2 regions of the Phenylobacterium zucineum HLK1 genome follow, and region 1 is predicted to be linked to the other one. Evidence: predicted binding sites of a transcription regulator. Region 1 holds the regulator's gene; the other holds the start of a gene.
The links. Region 1 encodes LexA, which represses DNA repair genes until DNA is damaged. Its sites were predicted from a motif close to ATGTTCNCNANNTGTTCT; they were not measured.
Positions count from the first base shown of each region.

Region 2: a site for LexA is predicted at 2,865-2,882, ahead of ssb (single-stranded DNA-binding protein). Genes of this name have one in related genera too.

Region 1 is NC_011144.1:1,968,826-1,973,809, forward strand. Features, by position in the region: gene PHZ_RS09690 (anthranilate synthase component II) at 1-266, shown strand, start outside; gene trpD (anthranilate phosphoribosyltransferase) at 274-1,287, shown strand; gene trpC (indole-3-glycerol phosphate synthase TrpC) at 1,284-2,057, shown strand; gene lexA (transcriptional repressor LexA) at 2,192-2,881, shown strand; gene PHZ_RS09710 (ComEC/Rec2 family competence protein) at 2,885-4,984, opposite strand, start outside.
Region 2 is NC_011144.1:1,570,964-1,575,947, forward strand. Features, by position in the region: gene PHZ_RS07630 (NHL repeat-containing protein) at 1-1,700, shown strand, start outside; gene PHZ_RS07635 (hypothetical protein) at 1,748-2,431, shown strand; gene PHZ_RS07640 (hypothetical protein) at 2,464-2,841, shown strand; gene ssb (single-stranded DNA-binding protein) at 2,963-3,445, shown strand; gene PHZ_RS07650 (LysR family transcriptional regulator) at 3,442-4,344, opposite strand; gene PHZ_RS21595 (GNAT family N-acetyltransferase) at 4,455-4,984, shown strand, end outside.

The DNA.
Region 1 (4,984 bases):
ACAACGGCAAGGGCGTGTTCGCCGGCCTGAAGAACCCCTTCACCGCCACGCGCTATCACAGCCTCTCGGTCGAGAAGGCCGCCCTGCCGCCGGACCTCGAGGTCACGGCCTGGACCGACGACGGCGAGATCATGGGCGTGCAGCACAAGACCCGGCCGATCTTCGGCGTGCAGTTCCACCCCGAGTCCATCGCCACCGAGTGCGGCCACGAGCTGCTGTCCAACTTCCTCGACATCGCCGGCGTGAAGCGGCTCGCCGACGCCTGAGCCGCCGATGTCCGACGCCTTCAAGCCGCTCCTCTCGCGCCTGGCCGACGGCGCGACCCTGTCGGACGACGACGCCGACGCGTTCTTCTCGGCCTGCCTCCGGGGTGAGCCGACGCCGGCCCAGGTCGGCGCCGCCCTGACGGCCATGCGGATGCGCGGGGAGACGCTCGGCGAGATCGCCGCCTGCGCCCGCGCCATGCGGCGAGCGGCGATCCACCTCGAGCCGCCGTTCCCCACCATCGACGTCTGCGGCACCGGCGGCGACGGGCTGCACACGCTGAACATCTCCACCGCCGTGGGCTTCGTCGCCGCAGGCGGCGGGCTGAAGGTGGCCAAGCACGGCAACCGGGCGATGTCGTCCAAGTCGGGCACGGCCGACGTCCTCGGCGAACTGGGCGTCAACATCGCCGCCCCGCCCGAGAAGCAGCTCCAGGCGCTGGACGAGGCCGGCATCTGCTTCCTGTTTGCGCCGGCGCACCACAGCGCCATGCGTCACGTCTCGCCGATCCGGGCCGAGCTGGGCTTCCGGACGATCTTCAACCTGCTGGGGCCGCTGACCAATCCGGCCGGCGCGCAGCGGCAGGTGGTGGGCGTCTTCGCCGAGCGCTGGGTCAAGCCGCTGGCGCAGGCGCTCGGCATGCTGGGGTCCGAGAAGGCCTGGGTCGTCCACGGGGCCGGGCTCGACGAGCTGACCACCACGGGCGAGACCTCGGTCGCCGAGTTCTCGGACGGCAAGGTCCGGCTGTTCACGATCACCCCGGAGGCGGTGGGCCTACGCCGCGCGGCCCTGGCCGACATCACCGGCGGCAGCCCGGCCGAGAACGCGCAGGCGCTGCGCCGCCTGCTCGCCGGGGAGACCGGCGCCTACCGCGACATCGTCGCCCTGAACGCCGCCGCGGCCTTCCTGGTCGCCGACAAGGTCGAGACGCTGCGCGAGGGGGTCGAGCTGGCCGGCCGTGTCCTGGACGAAGGGCGCGCCCAGGCCGCCCTGGAGCGACTCGTGGAGATCACCGCCCCATGAGCGACATCCTCGAGAAGATCGCCGCCTACAAGCGCGACGAGGTCGCCGTCCGCAAGGCCGCGCAGCCGACGATCGCGCCGCCGGCCGAGGCCCCGCGCGGCTTCCGCGCCGCGCTGACGCGGGCGCACGCCCCCGGCCGCCTGGCCCTGATCGCCGAGATCAAGAAGGCCTCCCCCTCCAAGGGGCTGATCCGGGAGGACTTCGATCCGCCCGCCCTCGCCCGCGCCTACGAGGCCGGCGGCGCGGCCTGCCTGTCGGTACTGACGGACGGGCCCAGCTTCCAGGGCGACGACAGCTACCTCGCCGCGGCCCGGAGCGCGGTGCGCCTGCCGTGCCTGCGCAAGGAGTTCCTGGTCGATCCCTGGCAGGTGGCCGAGAGCCGGTCGCTCGGGGCCGACGCCATCCTGGTGATCCTCGCCATGGTCGACGACGTCCTCGCCGCCGAGCTGATGGCCGAGGCCCAGCGGCTGGGCATGGATGCCCTGGTCGAGGTGCACGACGAGGCCGAGATGGCGCGCGCCGGCGCGCTCGGCGCCGACCTGATAGGCGTGAACAACCGCAACCTGCGGACCTTCGAGGTCGACCTGTCCACGACCGAGCGGCTGGCCACGATGGCCCCGGCCGGCGCCCTGCTGGTCACCGAGAGCGGCATCTTCACCCCCGCCGACGTCGCTCGCCTGGAACGCTGCGGGGCACAGGCCATGCTGGTGGGCGAGAGCCTGATGCGGCAGGCCGACGTGACCGCCGCAACCCGCGCCCTCCTCGGCTGAGTCGCCCGTTCCGCCGTCCGGCGCCGGGCCAGTTCTCCTGATTTTTCAGGGAGAACGGTGGTAACTTGACATTAACTAGGAACACCTAGAGAATATCGATAACGTTTGCGCTTTGTTCCAGAGGTCGCCTGCAGATGCTCACCCGCAAGCAGCATGAACTGCTCATGTTCATCCATGAGCGGATCAAGGAAACCGGCGTCTCGCCGTCCTTCGACGAGATGAAGGAAGCGCTGGACCTGGCGTCCAAGTCCGGGATTCACCGGCTGATCACCGCCCTGGAGGAACGCGGCTTCCTGCGCCGCCTGCCCCACCGGGCCCGCGCGCTGGAGGTGGTCCGCCTGCCGCAGCAGGCCACGGCCGCCGCTCCGCCCAAGGGTCGCGCCCCCTTCAAGCCGCAGCTGGTCGAGGCCGGCCAGGCCATGCCGGTCGCGGCCAACGACACTCGCGAACTGCCGATCCTCGGCAAGATCGCCGCCGGGACCCCCATCGAGGCCATCCAGCAGGAGCGCGACCGGCTGCCGGTCCCCGAGGCGATGCTTGGCGCGGGCGAGCACTTCGTCCTCGAGATCCAGGGCGACTCGATGATCAACGCCGGCATCCTCGACGGCGACTTCGTGGTGATCCGCCGGACCGACAGCGCCAACTCCGGCGACATCGTCGTGGCCCTGGTGGACGGCGAGGAAGCGACCTTGAAGCGCCTGCGCAAGAAGGGCGCCTCGATCGCGCTCGAGGCGGCCAACCCCGCCTACGAGACCCGCATCTTCGGCCCCGACCGCGTGGCGGTGCAGGGCCGCCTCGTCGGCCTCATCCGCCGTTACCACTAGGCCCTAGCGCCCCCTGGGGTCGAAGCCCCAGGTCCAGGGCCTGCGTCCGCGCAGGTCCTGGCTCCAGGCGATGCGCCAGCTTCCGTCGCTCCGCCGCCAGAGTTCGGCCGAGCCGCCGGCGCGGAAGTCGGCGCCGGTCAGCACCAGCGGCGCCCCGCAGCTCTCCGGGCGGAAGTCGTTCCTCAGGATCACCACCTCTGCCGAGCCGCAGAGGGCGTCAAGGCGGCCCGGCTTCAGCGGCCGGCGCAGGTTCCAGGCGGCGGAGACCCGCATCGGCGCCCCCGCCCCCGGCGCACAGCTCCAGCGGTCGCAGTCGAATCGTTCGTCCCGCTCGGCCTCCGAGGTCAGCGGCGTCAGGCCCCGGCGGCGGGCCCACAGCTCGGCCCCGAACAGCTTCACGTCCGGACGCAGCAGCACCGCCTCGCGCCCCTCGCGGACCGCCACGGCGGCGCCGTCGGCGCTGATCCACAGGTCCGGCGTCGCCGGTCGCGGCGCCCAGAGCACCGACAGGGCCAGCGGCAGGCCCGCCCAGCGCAGCCGTCCTCGCCACAGGCAGACGAAGAGCAGGCCCACGAACGAAGCCGCCAGCGTCCAGGCCGGCGCGCTGGGAACCAGCGTCTGGGCCATGGGGGCCGAGGCCGCCGCTGCGGCGATGCGGTTCATCAGCTCGATCGCAAGCCCCGCCGCCTCCAGCGGAATGCGCCCGAGGCCGAAGGGGGCCAGCGCCGCGCCGAGGGCCAAGGCCGGCATCAGAAGGAAGGTGGAGATCGGCGCCACGGCCAGGTTCGCCAGCAGGCCCCAGGTGGAGACGCGGTTGAAGTGCTGGATGGCGAACGGCCCCGTGGCCAGGCCCGCGACGAAGCTGACGGCCAGGCTGGCGGCGGTCCAGGTCACGACCGCCTGCGGCAGGCGGATCCACCAGGGCGCCTCGATCTCGCGGATCGGCCGGGGCCAGCCCTCGGCCAGCGCCACCAGAGCGGCGGTGGCGGCGAACGACATCTGGAACCCGGGCTCGGTCACCGCTTCCGGCTGGAGGAGGAGCACCCCCATGGCGGCCAGGGCCAGGGCGTGCAGGCTAATCGCCTGCCGGTCGGCCAGGACGGCGGCGAAGGCCACCGCCGCGGTGATCGCCGCCCGCTCGGCCGGCGGCGGCGCGCCCGACAGCACAAGATAGCCGCCGACCGCGGCCAGACCGACCAGCGCCGCCACCTTCTTGCCCGACACCCGCAGCGCCAGCCACGGCCAAGCGGCCACCGCCAGGCGGGCGGCGGCGAAGGTGAAGCCGCCCACGATCGCCATGTGCAGGCCGCTGATCGAGATGATGTGCGCCAGGCCCGAGACGCGCAGGTTCTCCACCTGCTCGGGCGGAATGAACGCCTCGTGGCCCGTGGTCATCGCCGCCGCCAGCCCGCCGCTCTCCGGGCCGAGGGTCTCGACGATCCGCCGGGTCAGCGCCCAGCGGACAGCGTTCACCCGCATCGTCAGCCGCAGCCGCCAGGGCGCCACTGTATCGGGCGTCCACCACTCGGGCGGCCGCAGCGCCAGACCGACCCCGCCGACGCTCTCGAAGAAGGCGTCGCGCGCGAAGTCGTAGGCCCCGGGGCTGGCCGGAGGCGGCGGGGGATTGAGGATGGCCAGAACCCGCACGCCCTCGCCTGGCGCCGGCACAGGCGTTCCGGGGCGGAGCGTCACGCGCACCCGGATGGGCGTGGTCTCGGGCGCCCACGAGCCGATCCGGACGGGCGCGATCAGCAGGCGCTGGCCGCCCTGGCCCGGCGCGGCCACGTCCACCACCCAGCCTTCGACCGGCTGCGGCCTCGCGCCCGCGACGGCGACCGGCGCCTTGACGCTCTCGGTGCGCAGCTTGGCCACGGCGAAGCCGCCGAGGCCGAACGCCGTCAGCGCGAGGGCCACCACCACGGGGCGCGGGCCCGCCCAACGCCCCGCGGCCAGGAGCAGCGCTGCGGCCGCCCCGAGCAGCAGCCAGGCGACCCAGGCCTGCGGCTCCCGCATCAGCGCGAAGTAGGCGCCGCATCCGGCGCCGAAGGCCACGGGCGTCCACAGGGTCCAGCGGTCGGCCTGCGCCTCGACCTGGTCGCGGAG
Region 2 (4,984 bases), 400 kb from region 1:
GGAAGATCGACGGCGAGACGCTGAAGGGAACCCAGGACGTCGCCCTGCTGAAGTTCGATGCGGCCGGCAAGCTCGTCTATTCCCGAACGCTGGGCGCGTCGGAGGAGGCCACGGGCCTCGCCCTGGCGGTGTCGGCCGACGGAAAGGTCGCGATCGCGGGGGCGGTCAAGGGCGGCCTCAACGGCGCGACCGACGGGCCCCTGAACTCAGGGACCACCGGCGTCTACGCCGACCAGTCGGACAGCTTCGTCACCCTCTTCAACGCCGACGGCGAGGAGATCTGGACCGCGCGGCGGGGCGCGCGCAAGCAGGACGAGGCCACCCACGTGGCGTTCGCCGCGGACGGCTCGATCATCGTGGCCGGCCGGGCGCAGTCGACCATGCCGGGCTCGACGGCGGTCGGCGACTGGGACAGCTACATCCAGGCCTTCCAGCCCGAGCTGGAGACAACGCCCGAAGACCGGAAGGGCAAGGTCAAGACGCTCTTCACCGAGACCTTCGGCTCGACGGGCGCCGACCGGCCGGCAGGGATGGTCGTGGACGGGACCTCGGTGGTCACCGCGAGCGTCGAGGAGGGCCGGGCGGTCCTGCGGCGGTTCGACATTTCGGGCGGAACGCCGGTGCTGACCGCCACCCGCGACCTGGGCGATCTGCAGGGCGGGGAGATCGCGGGTCTGGCGCTCGACGGCGGCCAGGTGGTTATCGCCGGCTACACCGCGAACGCGGGCCTGGCCGCCGGGACCGTGACGCGCGCCCACGCCGGTGGGACCGACGCCTTCGCCGCGCGGCTGTCCGCCGACCTGAGCGCAGGCGCGGGCGACCGCATCGCCTTCTACGGGGGCGCGGGCGACGACCGGGCCACGTCGCTGGCGGTCTCGGGCGGCCAGGTGTGGATCGCAGGCGCCGCCGGGACCGACCTGCCGGGCCATCCGGACAAGGTCGGGGACGCCGACGGCTTCCTCACACGGCTGGACGTGGCGACGGGCGCGGTGGACTGGTCGCGGCGCTTCACGGCCAAGGACGGGCACGCCACGCCCACGTCCATCGCCATCGACCCGAACGGCGCCAGCGTCCTCGACCGGATCGGCCTGCCGAAGGGAACGCTGGAGCTGAAGGACTCCCAGACCATCGTCGCCCAGACCGGCATCCGGCCTGGAGAGGAGTTCCGGATCCGGTCGGGGTCCGGGCGCTGGTCGGCGGTGACCATCGACGAGAAGGACACTATCGACACCCTGGCCCAGAAGATCCGCCGCGCGACGGGTTTCCAGGCCAAGGTCAACGTGACCACCAGCAACGGTTTGCGGGTGCTCTCGGTCACGCCCTCGAACGATCGCTCGGTGATCGAGTTCAGCGCCGGCAAGGCCGACAAGGACGCCCTGGCCCAGTTGGGCATCCCCGAGGGCGTGGTGCGCGCCACCGATTTCAGGGACGGCAAGACGGTGGCGGCCGACGGCAAGCCGATGATCTACGGCCTGTCGCTCGACACCGACCTGAACCTCGACAACGCCACCGAGATCAGCCACGCGCTGGCCGACGTCGCCAAGGCGCAGGGCGTGATCCGCCAGATCTATCGGGACCTCGTCCGCGGCGCGACGCCGGAGGATCCCTTGGCCAAGGCGCAGATCACCGGCACGGCGCCCAAGTACCTCACCGACCAGATCGCCAACTACCAGGCCGCTCTGGCGCGATTGGGCGGATAAGGCGCCGCGCGCTTGAAAGCCGAGCCGTCGCGGTCTAGCGAGGCGCCATGGACGAACAGCGTGAGCCGCCCAAGGACCGCCGCAAGGGCCTCGTGATCGCCGGCGCGGCCGTCGCCCTTCTGGCCGGCGTGCTGATCGCCTGGTTGCTGGTCTCGAGCGGGCGAGGGGAGAGGACCCCGCCGCCTCCCGCCTCGCAAGGCGGTCTCGTCATCGAGAGCGGCCCTGACGACGGGCGCATCGACCCCGCCAAGCCGCTCCGCTGCTTCGTGGCCGGTCAGTTCGTCGGCGAGTTCACCCTGACCGAATGCGCGCAGCGCAACGGCGTCGCCACCGGGGCGCTCGACGTGGGGATCGACGAGACCGGCGCGCTCGCCGCCTCGCAGGAGGCGGGCCTGGTGCTCACGCCGCTGCCGCCGCCCGAGGAGGCCGAGGCCGCGCCCAGCGCCGCCGAAGCGGCCCCGCCGCCGGCCACGCCCGCCGGCCCGCTGGCGGCTTGCTGGCGGCACAGCGGCGGCCAATGGCGGCGGCTGCCGTCCGAGATGGGGCTCGACGCGTGCGTGCAGGCGCTGTTCGCCGGCCGCTGCGAGCGTCCCGGTCAGGCGACCTACGGCCGCTGGGGCCAGCAGACCCTTCGCCTCGTCACGGGGCGGGTGGAGATCTCGTCCGACAATCAGAGCTTCCGCACGCTGGTGAACCAGGGCGCGGGCTGCAGCCTCCCGCCCGCCGGGTGACGGCCCGCCCGCCGGCTGGTAGGCTCTTACGCATGTACGCCAAGCCACTCCTCCTGGTCGCCGTCGCCGCCCTGGCCCTTTCGGGCTGCGCCAAGCGCACCAAGCCGCCCGGGGACACCGGCGTCTGCTACCACGTCGTGTTCCAGAAGGACGGGACGCTGAAGTACAACAAGCTCGTGGACGCCCCAAGCCTGGAGGTCTGCGCGGCCAACCTCGAGGCCATGCGGGTGAAGTTCCTGACGCTGGGCGGCTCGCAGCGCGAGCTGGTGGGCGCCTACCAGTCGAACTTCCTCTTCATCGACCCCTACGGCATCCACACCTCGACCTCGCTCGAGGGGCCCCGCTACACCGCGCTGGTGCGGACCGGCGACGGCCGGCTCGCGATCCCGGGCGCCATGCCGCAGCAATAGCTGTGGACAGGTCCTCCTGGACCGGAACAGATGCGGAACATATTGTTTGATGTTCCGTTAACGGCGCGCTAGCTTCGCGCCGGGCAGCAAGCCCGCACCTACGGAAACTCAGGACATCGACATGGCGGGCAGCGTCAACAAGGTCATTCTGGTGGGCAATCTCGGGGCGGATCCCGAGATCCGCAGCCTTAACTCCGGCGACCGGGTCGCCAACCTGCGCATCGCCACGTCCGAGACCTGGCGCGACCGCAGCACCGGCGAACGCAAGGAAAAGACCGAGTGGCACCGGGTGGTGATCTTCAACGAGAACCTCGTGAAGGTGGCCGAGAACTACCTGCGCAAGGGCTCCACGGTCTACATCGAGGGATCGCTGCAGACCCGGAAGTGGACCGACCAGTCGGGCCAGGAGAAGTACTCCACCGAGATCGTGCTGCAGAAGTTCCGCGGCGAGCTCACCATGCTCGGCGGCCGCGGCGAGGGCGGCGGTGCGGCCGACCGTGACGAAGGCGGCTATGGCGGCGGCTTCTCCTCGGGCCCCCGCGCCCAGAGCTCAGGCCCGCGCGAGGACTTCTCGGCCGACCTCGACGACGAGATCCCGTTCTAGGGCGAGAATTCGGATGGCGCGGGGGCGGCGGGCGCCTTCGTGGCGGCGTCCACGGCCGCGGCCCGGGCGATCAGGCGCTGGGCGAGCCATTCCCCGGCGGGCGGCAGCCGACGGCGGCCTGTGCGGAGGCGCACCTTGAGGGGCGGGAACCGGGGAAAGCCCTCCTCGGGCGTGAGTTCGCGCAGGCCCGCCATCCGCGACTCCGGCAGGGGCGCGACCACGGCGCCCGACGCCACCGCGGCCCGGATCACGGTCTCGGCGTTGGAGGTCACGGCGATGCGGTAGGGGCGGGCGACCGCCCGCAGCATCTCCTGCGCGAGGCGCCGGAAGACGCTGCCTTCGAACATGAGCGCGACCGGGAGAGGCGTGAGGGCCAGGGCCGGGCAATCCTCGGCGCAGGCCCACAGGCCCCGCTCGAGGTGCACGAGCTCGCCCCGCTCGTCGCCGCCCAGCTGGTATTCGGTCACCAGCGCCAGATCGAGGGCGGCCTCCTCGAGCCGGCGCATCAGCGCGCCGGAGCCGTCGACCACCACCCGCAGATTGGTGTCGGGAAAGCCGGCGACCAGCTCGTCCAGCACTTCCGTGAGCAGGGTCGCCACGTAGGTGTCGGGCAGGCCCAGGGTCAGGGAGCGGGCGGACCGCTCGTTCATCATGGCGTCGAAGGCGATCTCGTGCGCCCGCAGGATCTCGCGCGCGTGGACGAGCAGCATCTCTCCGTCGCCCGTCAGCCGGACGCCCTGGGCGCCGCGCACCAGCAGGCGGCGGCCCGCCTGCTCCTCCAGCCGCTTGATCTGCATGCTCACGGCCGAGGGCGTGCGACCGACGGCGTCCGCGGCGGCCGCGAAGCTCCCCGCATCGACGATGGTCACGAAGGTGCGCAACAGATCCTGATCGAACATGGTTCAATTCTATTGAACTGCGATTTCAAGTCTATTCGTTCGAAAAACGCCGGTCTCGGAGGCAATGAGGCGGCCCGCGCCAGAGGGCGCGAACCGCTTCGAGCCTGAAGATGAACGAACTGGACCTCCGAAGGGCGGTCGCCGGCGACGGCGACGCGCTCGAAGACCTTCAACGGAATTCAATCACCGGCGTGGCCGCGGCGCATTACAGCCGCGCCCAGGTGGCGGCCTTCCTGCGCTGCACCGCCGGCGCCCTCCGCGCGCACATAGAGCGGGCCAACATCTGGGTGCTGACGGACCGCGGCCTCGTCGTGGCCTGCGCCGGCTGGCATCCCGCCGGGGCGCTGGCCGACCATATCGCAGCGCCGGTCGACCCGCGCGCGGTCGAGGTGCGGTCTGTCTATGTGCGCTCCGGCTGGACCCGCCGCGGGCTGGCTGCGCGCCTGCTGGACCGCGTGGAGGAGGACGCCCGGGCCTTCGGCGCCGACCGGGCGGACCTGCACGCGATGCGCGGCTCGGAGCCCTTCTACGCGGCCCGTGGTTACGCCGCCCTCGGCGACATGAGCTTCAACATGGGCGGCGTGCCGTTCCCCGGCCTCCGGATGACCAAGCCTCTCCGAGCGGCTGAACGCCTCACTCT